One region of the Xenorhabdus sp. Sc-CR9 genome, then DNA from elsewhere that is predicted to be linked to it. Evidence: predicted binding sites of a transcription regulator. Region 1 holds the regulator's gene; each other region holds the start of a gene.

Evidence for each region. The regulator CRP, encoded in region 1, controls carbon source genes, mostly activating them, when cyclic AMP is high. The targets are predictions, from matches to a motif close to ATGTGANNNNNNTCACAT.
Region 2: a site for CRP is predicted at 1,455-1,472, ahead of glpT (glycerol-3-phosphate transporter). Genes of this name have one in related genera too.
Region 3: a site for CRP is predicted at 1,601-1,618, ahead of udp (uridine phosphorylase). Genes of this name have one in related genera too.
Region 4: a site for CRP is predicted at 1,877-1,894, ahead of msrB (peptide-methionine (R)-S-oxide reductase MsrB). Genes of this name have one in related genera too.

Annotation. Positions count from the first base shown of each region.
Region 1 is NZ_CAWQTY010000194.1:4,721-7,940, forward strand. Features, by position in the region: gene ppiA (peptidylprolyl isomerase A) at 1-56, shown strand, start outside; gene AACQ81_RS14190 (aminodeoxychorismate synthase component II) at 475-1,050, shown strand; gene AACQ81_RS14195 (aminotransferase class III-fold pyridoxal phosphate-dependent enzyme) at 1,172-1,540, shown strand; gene crp (cAMP-activated global transcriptional regulator CRP) at 1,622-2,254, opposite strand; gene AACQ81_RS14205 (phosphoribulokinase) at 2,768-3,220, opposite strand, start outside.
Region 2 is NZ_CAWQTY010000168.1:17,067-20,286, reverse strand. Features, by position in the region: gene AACQ81_RS08935 (thioester reductase domain-containing protein) at 1-729, opposite strand, end outside; gene glpT (glycerol-3-phosphate transporter) at 1,701-3,053, shown strand.
Region 3 is NZ_CAWQTY010000210.1:6,955-10,174, forward strand. Features, by position in the region: gene AACQ81_RS16310 (GntP family permease) at 101-1,486, shown strand; gene udp (uridine phosphorylase) at 1,739-2,494, shown strand; gene AACQ81_RS16320 (tyrosine-protein phosphatase) at 2,732-3,220, shown strand, end outside.
Region 4 is NZ_CAWQTY010000088.1:56,328-59,547, forward strand. Features, by position in the region: gene pncA (bifunctional nicotinamidase/pyrazinamidase) at 18-665, shown strand; gene AACQ81_RS04325 (YeaC family protein) at 747-1,028, opposite strand; gene msrB (peptide-methionine (R)-S-oxide reductase MsrB) at 1,344-1,757, opposite strand; gene gapA (glyceraldehyde-3-phosphate dehydrogenase) at 2,099-3,094, shown strand.

The DNA of each region.
Region 1 (3,220 bases):
ATCAAAATGTACCAGCAAAGCCTATCGTGATCTTGTCAGCCAAGATCGAGCCTTAATCTTTCAATCTCCTGTTTTGTAGGCTGTTCTCACTCACCCCAGAAACATAGCCGTCTATGTTTCTGGGGATTAATGAGAGATTCCTGCCTCTCACCAAGGGACAGTCTTCGGCTGGACAAATTCGTTCCCGACGAACTTGTCGGTTCCTTTACTGTCGCACTGCCTCTTGAAATCCATTGGTTATAAGCCATAAGTAGATACTCGGATAATCGCCCTTGATTGTTTGGGTTGCACTTTACTTCTCTGAGTTTCCCTTCTCTGTCGCTACTATTCTAACAGTGCTTCTGTGGTATGATGAGTACTTCGTTGCCGTTAATAGTGTTTATCTGATTTTATTTTACCGTGAGACATAATGCATAATACCCTAATGTGGGTAGGGTAACTTATAAAACTATAAAATCAGTAGGATATACTCCTATGTTATTAATAATAGATAATTACGACTCTTTTACATTCAATTTATATCAGTATTTTTGTGAGTTAGGGACAGAGGTTTTAGTTAAACGCAATGATGAGTTGCAGCTTGAAGATATCGAAAAGCTGGCACCCACGCATTTAGTGATTTCACCTGGGCCTTGTACGCCAAATGAAGCAGGGATCTCGCTGGAAGCGATTTCGCATTTTGCCGGAAAGTTACCTATTCTCGGTGTGTGTTTGGGGCATCAGGCGATAGGGCAAGCTTTTGGTGCGAGCATAGTCAAAGCCCGTGAAGTGATGCATGGAAAAACCAGTTTGCTCCATCATTGTCAGCAGGGGGTATTCAAGGGATTGGATCATCCATTGACCGTCACTCGTTATCACTCTTTGGTTATTGCTGCGGAAACCCTTCCGGCATCATTTGAAGTAACGGCATGGAGCCAACGCAATGGTGATGTGGATGAAATCATGGGGATACGCCACCGTACTTTGCCACTGGAAGGGGTGCAATTTCACCCAGAAAGTATTCTTAGTGAGCAAGGACATGAGTTGTTGAATAATTTTCTTAAATATTAATCTGGTAACACCAAACCCCTCACTCTACTGTTTTTTTATTTGCTATAATGTGGTTTTTTATTCATATTTAATGACTATTATTTCACTTAGATGTGGTAAATATAAAAACAAGGTGAGGGAAATGGTAGGAAATCCTCTGGCTTGTTCTGTTGGTTGTGCAGCTCTGGATATTATCAATACGCCAGAAGTATTGGCCGGAGTGGAAGAACGTCATGATATGATCATTTGCGCATTGGAGAATCTGAACCAAAAATATGGCATTTTTCAGGAAATTCGTGGAAAAGGGCTGCTTATCGGCGCTGTATTGAAAAAAGAGTATCAGAGTAAATCCAGAGATATATTGCAGAAAGTGGTTGAACAGGGGTTGATGTTATTGAGTGCAGGAGACGGTATTCTGCGTTTTACGCCGTCATTGGTGATTCCTGAGGATGATATAGCAGAAGGCATGGCACGGCTGGATATAGCGATAACGCGGTGGTTAGATAAATAAGCTGGCAGCCAGATAAAGCAATAACAGAACAAAGAAGCCAGTGGGAATCTCGTAGATTACACTGGCCCGGTTTTTCAGGAACTAACGGGTCCCATAAACGACAATAGTTTTACCATGTGCAGAGATCAGGTTTTGATCTTCCAGCATTTTCAGAATGCGGCCAACTGTTTCACGTGAACAACCTACAATTTGTCCAATCTCCTGACGTGTGATTTTAATCTGCATACCATCAGGGTGAGTCATCGCATCAGGCTGCTTAGCCAGATTGAGTAATGTTTGGGCGATACGGCCTGTAACGTCCAGAAAGGCCAAGTTACCCACTTTTTCGGAAGTTGTTTGCAGGCGACTTGCCATCTGAGCAGATAAACGCATTAGAATGTCAGGATTAACCTGAATTAACTGACGGAATTTCTTGTAAGAAATTTCAGCCACTTCACAGGCGCTTTTAGCGCGCACCCATGCTGTACGTTCTTGCCCCTCTTCAAACAATCCAAGTTCACCAATGAAGTCTCCCTGATTTAAATAAGAGAGAATCATCTCTTTACCTTCTTCATCTTTTATTAGAACAGCAACTGAACCTTTAACAATGTAGTAAAGCGTTTCTGCTTTCTCGCCTTGATGAATAAGCGTGCTCTTGGATGGATATTTGTGAATATGGCAGTGTGACAAAAACCATTCAAGAGTAGGGTCTGTTTGTGGCTTGCCGAGAACCATTCGCTTTATCCTCTGTTGTTATTTCTGCCTTTATGAAGTGAGAAACAGGCCGTTTCTCTTAAGGCTAGTTTTATAAAGTCAATAGATTAACATATTAACTTGCTGAAAAACTGACAAACGAGAATTTTATATGGATTATAAAAATTTCAATATACAAGTGTATTGATCTTAACCCATATACCTTGCCAGTCTCGCATGTAGACTTGTTTGTAACACAGGAAAACGTTTCTGTCTTCTCTTGTATCGCTTCAGCATATTAAACTGGTTATCAGATTACCAGAAATTGGTCTAGAGACGTGGTCTTATTGATTTTATATTTATAATAACGAAAGATAATGCTGAATACTGTCCTTTTAGTGAAGTATTTCACGTTGTTTTTGCATGTATTAGTTCTTCATGGTTATGATTTTTATCAGGCTGATTTATCGCCACATAAATCACTTATTTATTTTAATAAAACAGGCGGCATTATTTTTTGTTACCTGTTTTATTAAAAATAAAATGAAGCCTAGATCATGAGATCTTTTTACCTTCCAGTAATTGTTTGACGAGCGGTGCCATAATTAACTCCATAGCCAATCCCATTTTTCCACCCGGCACGACGATAGTATTTATACTGGAAATAAATGAACCCTGAAGCATTGCCAGTAAATAGGGAAAATCAATTTGGCTTAGACCTCGAAAACGAATCACGATAAAACTTTCGTCTAACGAAGGAATGGCCTTGGCAGAAAAAGGATTAGAGGTATCAACAGTGGGAACGCGCTGAAAGTTGATGTGTGTGCGTGAAAATTGAGGAGTGATATAGCGAATATAATCGTCCATTGAGCGAACAACAGAATCCATAACAGCTTCTTGAGAGTGTCCACGCTCGCTGGTATCACGGATCAGTTTTTGTATCCATTCCAGATTGACTATAGGTACAACACCAATCAGCAAGTCAACATAGCTGGCAACATTATGTTG
Region 2 (3,220 bases), on a different contig from region 1:
ATCAAAAGAGAATGTGGACAGTGCCAACATATGGTCATGTTGACTGATTGACAGCAGTTTGCCGAACCCGCATAAGCAGGCAGCCAGATTTTCATGCTGTACTTGCACTGACTTTGGCAACCCAGTGGAGCCAGAGGTAAACATCACATAAGCAGGGTGATTCCCCAGCACAGGGATATCAATATTTCCTACAATTTCTGCTTCTGTCATCTCATTAACATTATTTAATACCATATCCATCGGGATTAAGGTTGCTGCCTTGAGCCCCGACGACACCGTATCATCAGATACCAGAATACTTTCCGGCAGGCTGGCGAGAATATCATTCAGACGTTTTTCAGGCATCATGGTGTTCAGGGGGATATACACCGCCCCAAGCCGCCAAATTGCCTGCATGGTAACAAACCATGCAATTCCCCGCTGGGCAGCAATGGCAACATTGCTGCCCATTTTTACACCCTGATGGAGCAAGACATATGCGGCATTTTCAATTCGTTGGTGCAATTCACCAAATGTCAGCGTTTCATGTGGATCAGAAACGGCGATGTCATTCGGTATCACATTTGCCAGCTCAGCCAAGCGAGAGGGGACATTTTTAAACCACGGTTCCAGCTCTTCTGTCATTTGACTGACATCACTATTAATTTCAATATCAATATCAATAGCAGGAGAGAATTTTTGCCCAGTAAATGCTGTGTGTAATATTGCCTTGTGTGTGTAAGTATTCATAATAATGCTCTCATTTTTAGCTCCATTGTTCTCATCATTTTTCATGATGAATGGAGACATCAATGCTGGTAGTCGTTATCTTTCAGCCTTGGTCTACATTCGGCATTTTTAAATACCTTATGTTGACTTTAACTGAAGCAAATAAAATAAACTGCAAAAGTTTAGTATGAATTTAATAAACATATTAATTAGTATTATTTTGTGATACTTAGCTAATAAAATAATCAACTTATATAAAGCTATTTGTTTATCGGAAACAGTGTGTATTACGCCTATACAATCTGTCGCCAAACTCACATAACATACTGATATAATTATAATTTTAATATTAAATAGCTATTCTATACTGCATAAACGTTGCGATCATGAGTACGAATAACTATTTGTGGTAATATCTATTATTTTGAATTTTAATTTCAATAATTTTATTTGTAATCCCATTATAAAAAACGCAAAACATGTAAATAAAAAAATAAATACCGATGAATAAATCAAAACATAATTTAAATAATACTGTTAGATAAACAGTATATTTCACTCACCTACAGACACAAGAATGCCACCATTCATTATTAAATTAAACTTATAATATTTGTATTTACGTGGACTATTTTGATATAGATTTATGATTAGTGGGAAAAGTATCCTTAATAATAATGAGTTTTTGTAGGATAAAGAACATAAACGAACTTTAAACGTACAAAAACAATAAGAAAAGCATTTTATTGTGACGTACATCACGATAATATGAATAAATTCTATTTTAAAAACCCTCTAAATCACTCAAAATCATCAACTTTACGAAATTATATCTATATGCTAGCGATACCTCACTGTCATATTAGGTTATTTTGGCTAATATTTCCTTCGATATAGAAAATATTTTGTTAAGTTTTTTCGTTTAATGCCATCACTGCTCAATTGCTCAATAAGTGGTGATTCGCTCATACAGAAGTCACGTGGAGACAGACATGTTAAGTATTTTTAAACCGGCTCCCCATAAAGCCCAATTGCCTGTGCAAGAGATAGATCCACTCTATCGTCGCTTACGCTGGCAAATTTTTATAGGGATCTTCTTTGGTTATGCTGCCTACTACCTGGTAAGAAAAAACTTTACTCTGGCGATGCCTTATTTAGTAGAGCAAGGCTTTTCCAAAGGAGATCTTGGCTTCGCTCTTTCCGGAATTTCAATTGCATACGGATTCTCAAAATTCATCATGGGTTCTATTTCCGATCGTTCGAACCCACGTGTTTTCTTACCTGCTGGTCTGATAATGGCTGCGGCCGTCATGCTGTTTATGGGCTTTGTTCCATGGGCAACATCCAGCATTGCTATTATGTTTATATTGCTGTTCTTCTGTGGTTGGTTCCAAGGCATGGGTTGGCCTCCTTGTGGACGCACAATGGTTCACTGGTGGTCACAAAAAGAACGTGGCGGGATTGTTTCTATATGGAATTGTGCCCATAACGTTGGTGGTGGTTTACCGCCATTATTGTTCCTATTAGGTATGGCTTGGTTTAATGATTGGAAAGCTGCTCTGTATATGCCTGCATTTGCAGCTATCCTCGTGGCTATCATTAGTTTTGCCTTGATGCGCGATACACCACAATCTTGTGGTCTGCCACCAATCGAAGAGTACAAAAATGATTATCCACCTGATTACACTGAAAAAGACGAAAAAGAACTGACTGCAAAAGAAATTTTCATGCAGTATGTTCTACCCAACAAGTTGCTGTGGATGATCGCGATTGCCAACGTATTTGTATACCTGCTGCGTTACGGCATCCTCGACTGGTCACCAACTTACTTAAGAGAAGTGAAACACTTTACGCTGGATAAATCTTCCTGGGCCTACTTCCTGTATGAGTATGCGGGTATTCCGGGTACGCTGTTGTGCGGCTGGATGTCTGACAAAGTGTTTAAGGGCAACCGTGGGGCAACCGGCGTATTCTTTATGATATTGGTGACTATTGCCACTATCGTATTCTGGATGAACCCGGCAGGTAACCCGACTATCGATACGCTTTGTATGCTGGTTATCGGTTTCTTGATTTACGGCCCTGTCATGCTGATTGGCTTGCATGCCCTTGAACTGGCACCGAAAAAAGCGGCCGGAACAGCGGCTGGCTTTACCGGTCTGTTTGGCTATCTGGGTGGCTCAGTGGCTGCCAGCGCCATCGTTGGTTACACCGTTGACTACTTTGGCTGGAATGGTGGTTTTATGATCATGATCGGTGGTAGTGCATTGTCTGTTGTTTTGTTGCTGTTTGTTATGTTAAGTGAAAACAAACATAAACAGGAAATGTCTCACTTGAGTCAGTAACTTTGGGACAAAAATACTGATTAATATCAATCGCAGTACAGTTTATTGTACTGCGATTTCATTAAATAGATTTAACGCTGATTTTCTGGAATATCTCCTGACCACATTAATCTGTTCTTGATTATATCTGTTGTTTTCATAAGGGCATATATTCATTGAAGCAAATA
Region 3 (3,220 bases), on a different contig from region 1:
CATTACTGGTGGTTTAAATCTTCTAGGCCAGCAGTTATCCTTTCAGCGATGTCATTCGTGCATTTATCGCCAATAATACAGATTGAAATGGGGTTTTATGATGGAGTTTTACATTCCAATTATTGGATTGGGAGTGGCGGTATTTACGCTGATTTTTCTGGTCTTGCGCACTCGTATTCATGTACTGCTTGCCATGTTGATTGCTGCGATAATTGCTGGGACTTCTGGCGGCTTAACTATGAGCAATGCTATAGAAGTGATCACCAAAGGATTTGGTTCAACATTAGGGAGTATCGGCATTGTAATTGGGTTAGGGAGCATGATGGGCCGGATATTGGAAGTGTCCGGCGCAACTGAACGGATCGCTTATAGCTTGATAAAATGGCTGGGTAAACGGCGTGAAGAATGGGCACTGGCGATCACCGGTTATATTGTCAGTATCCCTATATTTGTTAATTCGGCTTTTATGATCCTCTATCCGCTGGTGAAAGCATTAGCAAAGAAAGGTAAACGCAATGTATTAACGCTGGGGGTATCACTGGCGGGAGGGCTGGTAGTGACTCACCACATTGTTCCCCCGACCCCGGGACCGCTTGGTGTGGCAGGGATATTCGGAGTGAGTATAGGCTCAATGATGCTGGCAGGTATGATACTGGCCGTTCCATGTGTTATAGGCATTACCTGCTATGCAAAGTGGTTGGAGACTAAATATCCTGAATACCAGCTTGATGATACAGAAGAAAATGCAGAAAATTTGCAACAAGTTCATCAACGTTATATGGAAGAAAAATCTAACAAATCACTACCGAGCTTATTTCTGTCTCTTTTGCCTATTGTTGTGCCTATTGTTCTTATTTTGGCCGGCGTAATTAATGGCTTGCTATTGAAAACCGATGTCTTTGCCGGGAAAGAAAACGATTTCTATTTTCAGATTGTTGGGTTCCTTGGTTCACCAATTATCGCGCTGGCAATCAGTGTCTTATTGGCTATTTATACGCTCATTCCAAAAGCCAGCAAACACGAAGTGATTGAACATTTAGAGGAAGGGTTAAAGACTGTAGGTATTATTTTGTTGGTGTCAGGGGCTGGAGGCGCATTGGGGGCTGTGTTAAATGAAAGTTCGACGGGGACGATATTGGCGCAATATATTGCCGGCCTGCCAATAACACCAGTCTTGATTCCATTTATCATTGCGACACTAATCCGCATAATCCAAGGTTCTGGCACGGTAGCAATGATTACCGCAGCTTCTATTTCAGCACCAGTTATCAAGCAGATACCGGACATTAATATGTTGGTAGCGGCTCAGGCTGCGGTGATGGGAACACTGTTTTTCAGCTACTTCAATGATTGTTTTTTCTGGGTGGTTAACCGGATGATGGGCATTAAAAATGTGAGGCAACAGATTATCGTCTGGTCAATTCCTACCACAATTGCGTGGGGGATTGGGCTGTGTGGTGTATTGCTTCTCAATCTTGTGATGTAATCCATGCAATAGCGCTCTGTAAAGGGCGTTTTTTCTCTTTTCTGACTTTGTGATTGTTCTTCGAACATTGTTTTCATTGCCGCATTATACTCACCACATTATTTTCTTTTTTATTTGTGATTTTTATCACAAATATATGTATGTGTTTCTTATCTTTATCAATTAAAAGTGATTTTAATCACTAAAAAATGTCAGAGTATTGACTAAATTTAGGTATCCATATTTTGAATCATGTCCGTTGAGGAGTCCGATATGTCTGATGTATTTCACTTAGGTATCACTAAAAGCGATCTGCAAGGTGCGACTCTGGCAATTGTGCCAGGCGATCCTAACCGTGTTGAAAAAATAGCACGATTGATGGGTAACCCAGTACATCTGGCCTCTCATCGTGAATTTACAACATGGCGTGCAGAAATAGACGGAAAAGCCGTTATTGTCTGCTCTACGGGTATCGGCGGCCCTTCAACGTCGATTGCGGTGGAAGAACTTGCCCAGTTGGGCGTGCGTACTTTCTTGCGTATCGGTACGACTGGAGCAATCCAGCCACACATCAATGTAGGGGATGTATTGGTGACAACTGCCGCAGTCCGTTTAGATGGTGCCAGCTTGCATTTTGCTCCAATGGAATTCCCAGCCGTGGCTGATTTTGAGTGTACAAATGCTCTGTATGAAGCAGCAAAATCATCCGGTACTACAACTCATGTTGGTGTGACGGCTTCTTCTGATACCTTCTACCCAGGGCAGGAGCGTTACGATACTTATTCAGGCCGTATTATCCGTCGCTTCCAGGGTTCCATGAAAGAGTGGCAGGAAATGGGTGTAATGAACTTTGAGATGGAATCAGCAACATTGCTGACAATGTGTGCAAGCCAAGGGCTGCGTGCTGGTATGGTAGCAGGTGTTATTGTTAATCGTACTCAACAAGAAATACCGGATGCTGAATTATTGAAGAAAACAGAAAGCAATGCCTTGGGGATTGTTGTCGAAGCTGCTCGCCGCTTGCTGTAATACTTTTATCAAGTGATTCTGTTAAGGGCCGGAATATTCCGGCCCTGCCGTTTGTGCGATCTTCTCTTTCTTTCATTCTAAAATCTGATAATGTCATAATGTTTTGCATTAATGATTATTTGTATTAATGATTATTTGCGTAATGGCTGTTGTGCGCCAATAACTATTAATCTAATCCAGTAATATCAATAACCACCTGTTTTTAAAACATTATTTATTACATTGACAAGAGTAATTATGACCACAACATTTCTACTCCATCCTTCACTTCTTCCGTTGAATGGCGGCATTAACTTTCGTGATTTAGGCAACAAGACGCTGAATAATGGCGCTAAGATCAAGTCAGGGCTATTATTTCGTTCCGGTTCATTGGACAGACTGACAGAAAACGATCAGGCTATTTTAGTGGATCAAAACCTTTTTCAGATCATCGATTATCGTGATAGCAGTGAGATTATGGATAAACCTGATCAGGTATGGCATGGCGCACATTACCATCACGCTCCGGCTAATCCGCTTTCTAAAGAAGTAGATGCTAATCTGGATAAACTGGATAAGGAGATACTGGAACAATTCGATGCGAAAGTATTTATGTCACGTCTGTATGAATTACTACCGCTCAATAACCCAGCTTATAAAACACTAGCCACATTATTGCTGCAACCAGAAAAAGGCGGGATTGTACAACACTGTGCGGTCGGTAAGGATAGAACGGGGGTCGGCTCT
Region 4 (3,220 bases), on a different contig from region 1:
GTAAATCGAGAGATATGATGAAAACAGCATTATTGCTTATCGATCTACAAAATGACTTCTGTACCGGAGGAGCACTGGCAGTCAAAGAGAGTGACACTGTCATTAAGGTTGCAAATGAAATCATTGCGCTATGTCAGAGAGACACTAATCAGGAAAACATCGCTATCATCGCAAGTCAGGACTGGCATCCAGCCGGCCATATGAGTTTCGCGGCAAATTCCGGGCAGAAAACCGGTGAATTGGGCGAACTCAATGGCATTCCTCAAGTGTGGTGGCCTATTCATTGTGTACAAGGGCAATTTGGCGCTGAATTCCACCCCACATTAAATCAATCCGCGATCCAAGAAGTTTTCCGAAAAGGTGAGAATCCTCAGATAGACAGCTACAGTGCCTTCTTTGATAATGATCATAAAAGCAAAACCCGTTTACATGGGTGGTTAAAGGAACAAAATATACAGCGTCTATTTGTATTGGGCATCGCCACCGATTACTGTATAAAATTTACTGTGCTTGATGCTTTAATACTGGGCTATGAAACCTATGTGATTGTCGATGGTTGCCGTGGTGTCAATATTCATGCCGATGACAGCAAGCACGCACTCGAATATATGGCTGCAAAAGGCGCTAAATTAATCTCACAAAGTGAAGTAATAACGCTTTTATAAACAAGCCAAGAGCCTATCCTATTAGGCTCTAGACATTATCTATCCCCACTTCTGCCAGGGGGGCTTTCATTACAGTTTAATTCAATCTTCTGCCTGAGGTTTTAATTTAGCAACCATTTCAGATTGGAACGTTGCTTTTAACTCTTGTTTGCTTTTTAGGGTAATTTCACCATTTGTGCCAATCGTCATATGTTCAGGATCATGATTATGTTTAGCTTGCCAAAGCATCACTACCTGTAAACTGTGTTCTTTCTGTTCTGGCGTAAGTGGTACACCATCCTGCCATTTTCCTAATTCAACAGCCTGAACTAATCGCTGATAAATTTCCGGCGTCATAGCAGAGAGTAAATCATCCAACTTCATCGATATTTCCTTAACGGCTATATTTGCGCTGAAACATTTGTAATACGAAACGGTAATGCATGTACTATTCACACTATTACAAACTAACACTATTACACATTAATATTGTTATTGATTAATACTTTTACAAATTGATATATACCTGCCTTCAAGTTGCCGCTGTGTTGAATTTGCATCCTTACCGCCGCGCTGCAACTCAAAATCTATTGGTATAAACTATAAATTGACGTCAAGCTGAATCGTTTCTTTATGAGTATTTACACTTAACTGTTAGAGTCAGCATTTCATGTAAGCCAATTCTCTTCAGTAATAACATTAACCTGCTGTTTCATCACCAGTTTCTTTATCAACAAAACGCAATGATGCTGAATTAATGCAAAAGCGTTCTCCCGTTGGTTTAGGCCCATCAGGAAAAACATGCCCCAAATGAGCCTGACAATAGCTGCAACGCACCTCTATTCGATGCATATTATGAGAATAATCATCAAGATAAGTGATGGATTCATCATTAATCGACTGGTAAAAACTCGGCCACCCACAACCAGAATCAAATTTAGTATCAGAAACGAATAAGGCTTGACGGCAACACAGGCAATGGTAAGTACCACTTTTTTTGTTGTGCAGTAGTTTTCCTGAAAATGGCGGCTCAGTGCCTGCTTCCTGAGTAACATGGCGCTGCATTGCATTAAGTTTTTCTATGGAAAGAGAAATATTTTGACTTTTAGCCATAATGACCACCTTTGAAGACCAATATTTTCAATAAAAAAATCATCAAAAACAACAAAAAAGTAACATCATGATGTCAAAATGCATTCTAACCCATTCAACACAGCAATTTAGTTTACTAATTGTGATAACTCTCACATATCTAATCTATGGTAACTTTAAATATATCCCTATACCCCGATAATAGTGCGCGTAAAGCTTGTCACGACTGTACAGCAAGCGTTCAGGCAGTGATTATGATTGATCTTTTTCAATTGTTGACACGATTCCGCTTGACGGCTGGCAAGATTTTGGTAACTTTAGAAACAACTTTTAATTCACTAAAAAATAGCTGGTGGAATACTATGACTATCAAAGTAGGTATTAACGGTTTTGGTCGTATTGGCCGTATTGTTTTCCGTGCTGCACAAGAGCGTTCAGATATTGAAATCGTTGCTATCAACGATCTGTTGGATGCAGAGTACATGGCTTACATGCTGAAATACGATTCAACCCACGGCCGCTTTAACGGTTCTGTTGAAGTTAAAGACGGTCAGCTGGTTGTTAACGGCAAAACCATCCGCGTTACATCTGAAAGAGATCCAGCTAACCTGAAGTGGAACGAAGTGGGTGTTGATGTAGTTGCTGAAGCAACTGGTATCTTCCTGACCGACGAAACTGCACGTAAACACATTGCTGCGGGCGCGAAAAAAGTGGTTCTGACCGGCCCATCCAAAGACGACACACCAATGTTTGTCATGGGTGTAAACCATAACGCCTATGCAGGTCAGGAAATCGTTTCCAACGCATCCTGTACTACTAACTGCCTTGCTCCACTGGCTAAAGTTATCAATGACAAATTCGGCATCATCGAAGGTCTGATGACTACTGTTCATGCAACAACTGCTACTCAGAAAACCGTTGACGGTCCTTCCGCTAAAGACTGGCGTGGCGGTCGTGGTGCAGCACAAAACATCATCCCATCTTCTACTGGTGCAGCAAAAGCAGTAGGTAAAGTTATTCCAGAACTGAACGGCAAACTGACTGGTATGTCTTTCCGTGTTCCTACTCCTAACGTTTCTGTTGTTGACCTGACTGTACGTCTCGAAAAACCTGCAACTTACGCACAAATCTGTGACGTAATCAAAGAAGCGGCAGAAGGCGAGCTGAAAGGTATCCTGGGTTACACTGAAGATGATGTTGTTTCCACTGATTTCAACGGCGAAAAACTGACTTCTGTATTTGATGCAAAAGCAGGTATCGCCCTGAACGACAACTTTGTCAAACTGGTTTCTTGGTATGACAACGAAACAGGTTACTCTAACAAAGTTCTGGATCTGATCGCTCATATCTCTAATTAATTGAGTTTTATACCCAATAGATTTTAAGGGATGGTCCACGTTCAAAAGCCATCTGTGAACAGATGGCTTTTATATTTATCTCTACAAAATTTATATTTTCAAAAGATTGAGCTATTCTTGAACCTT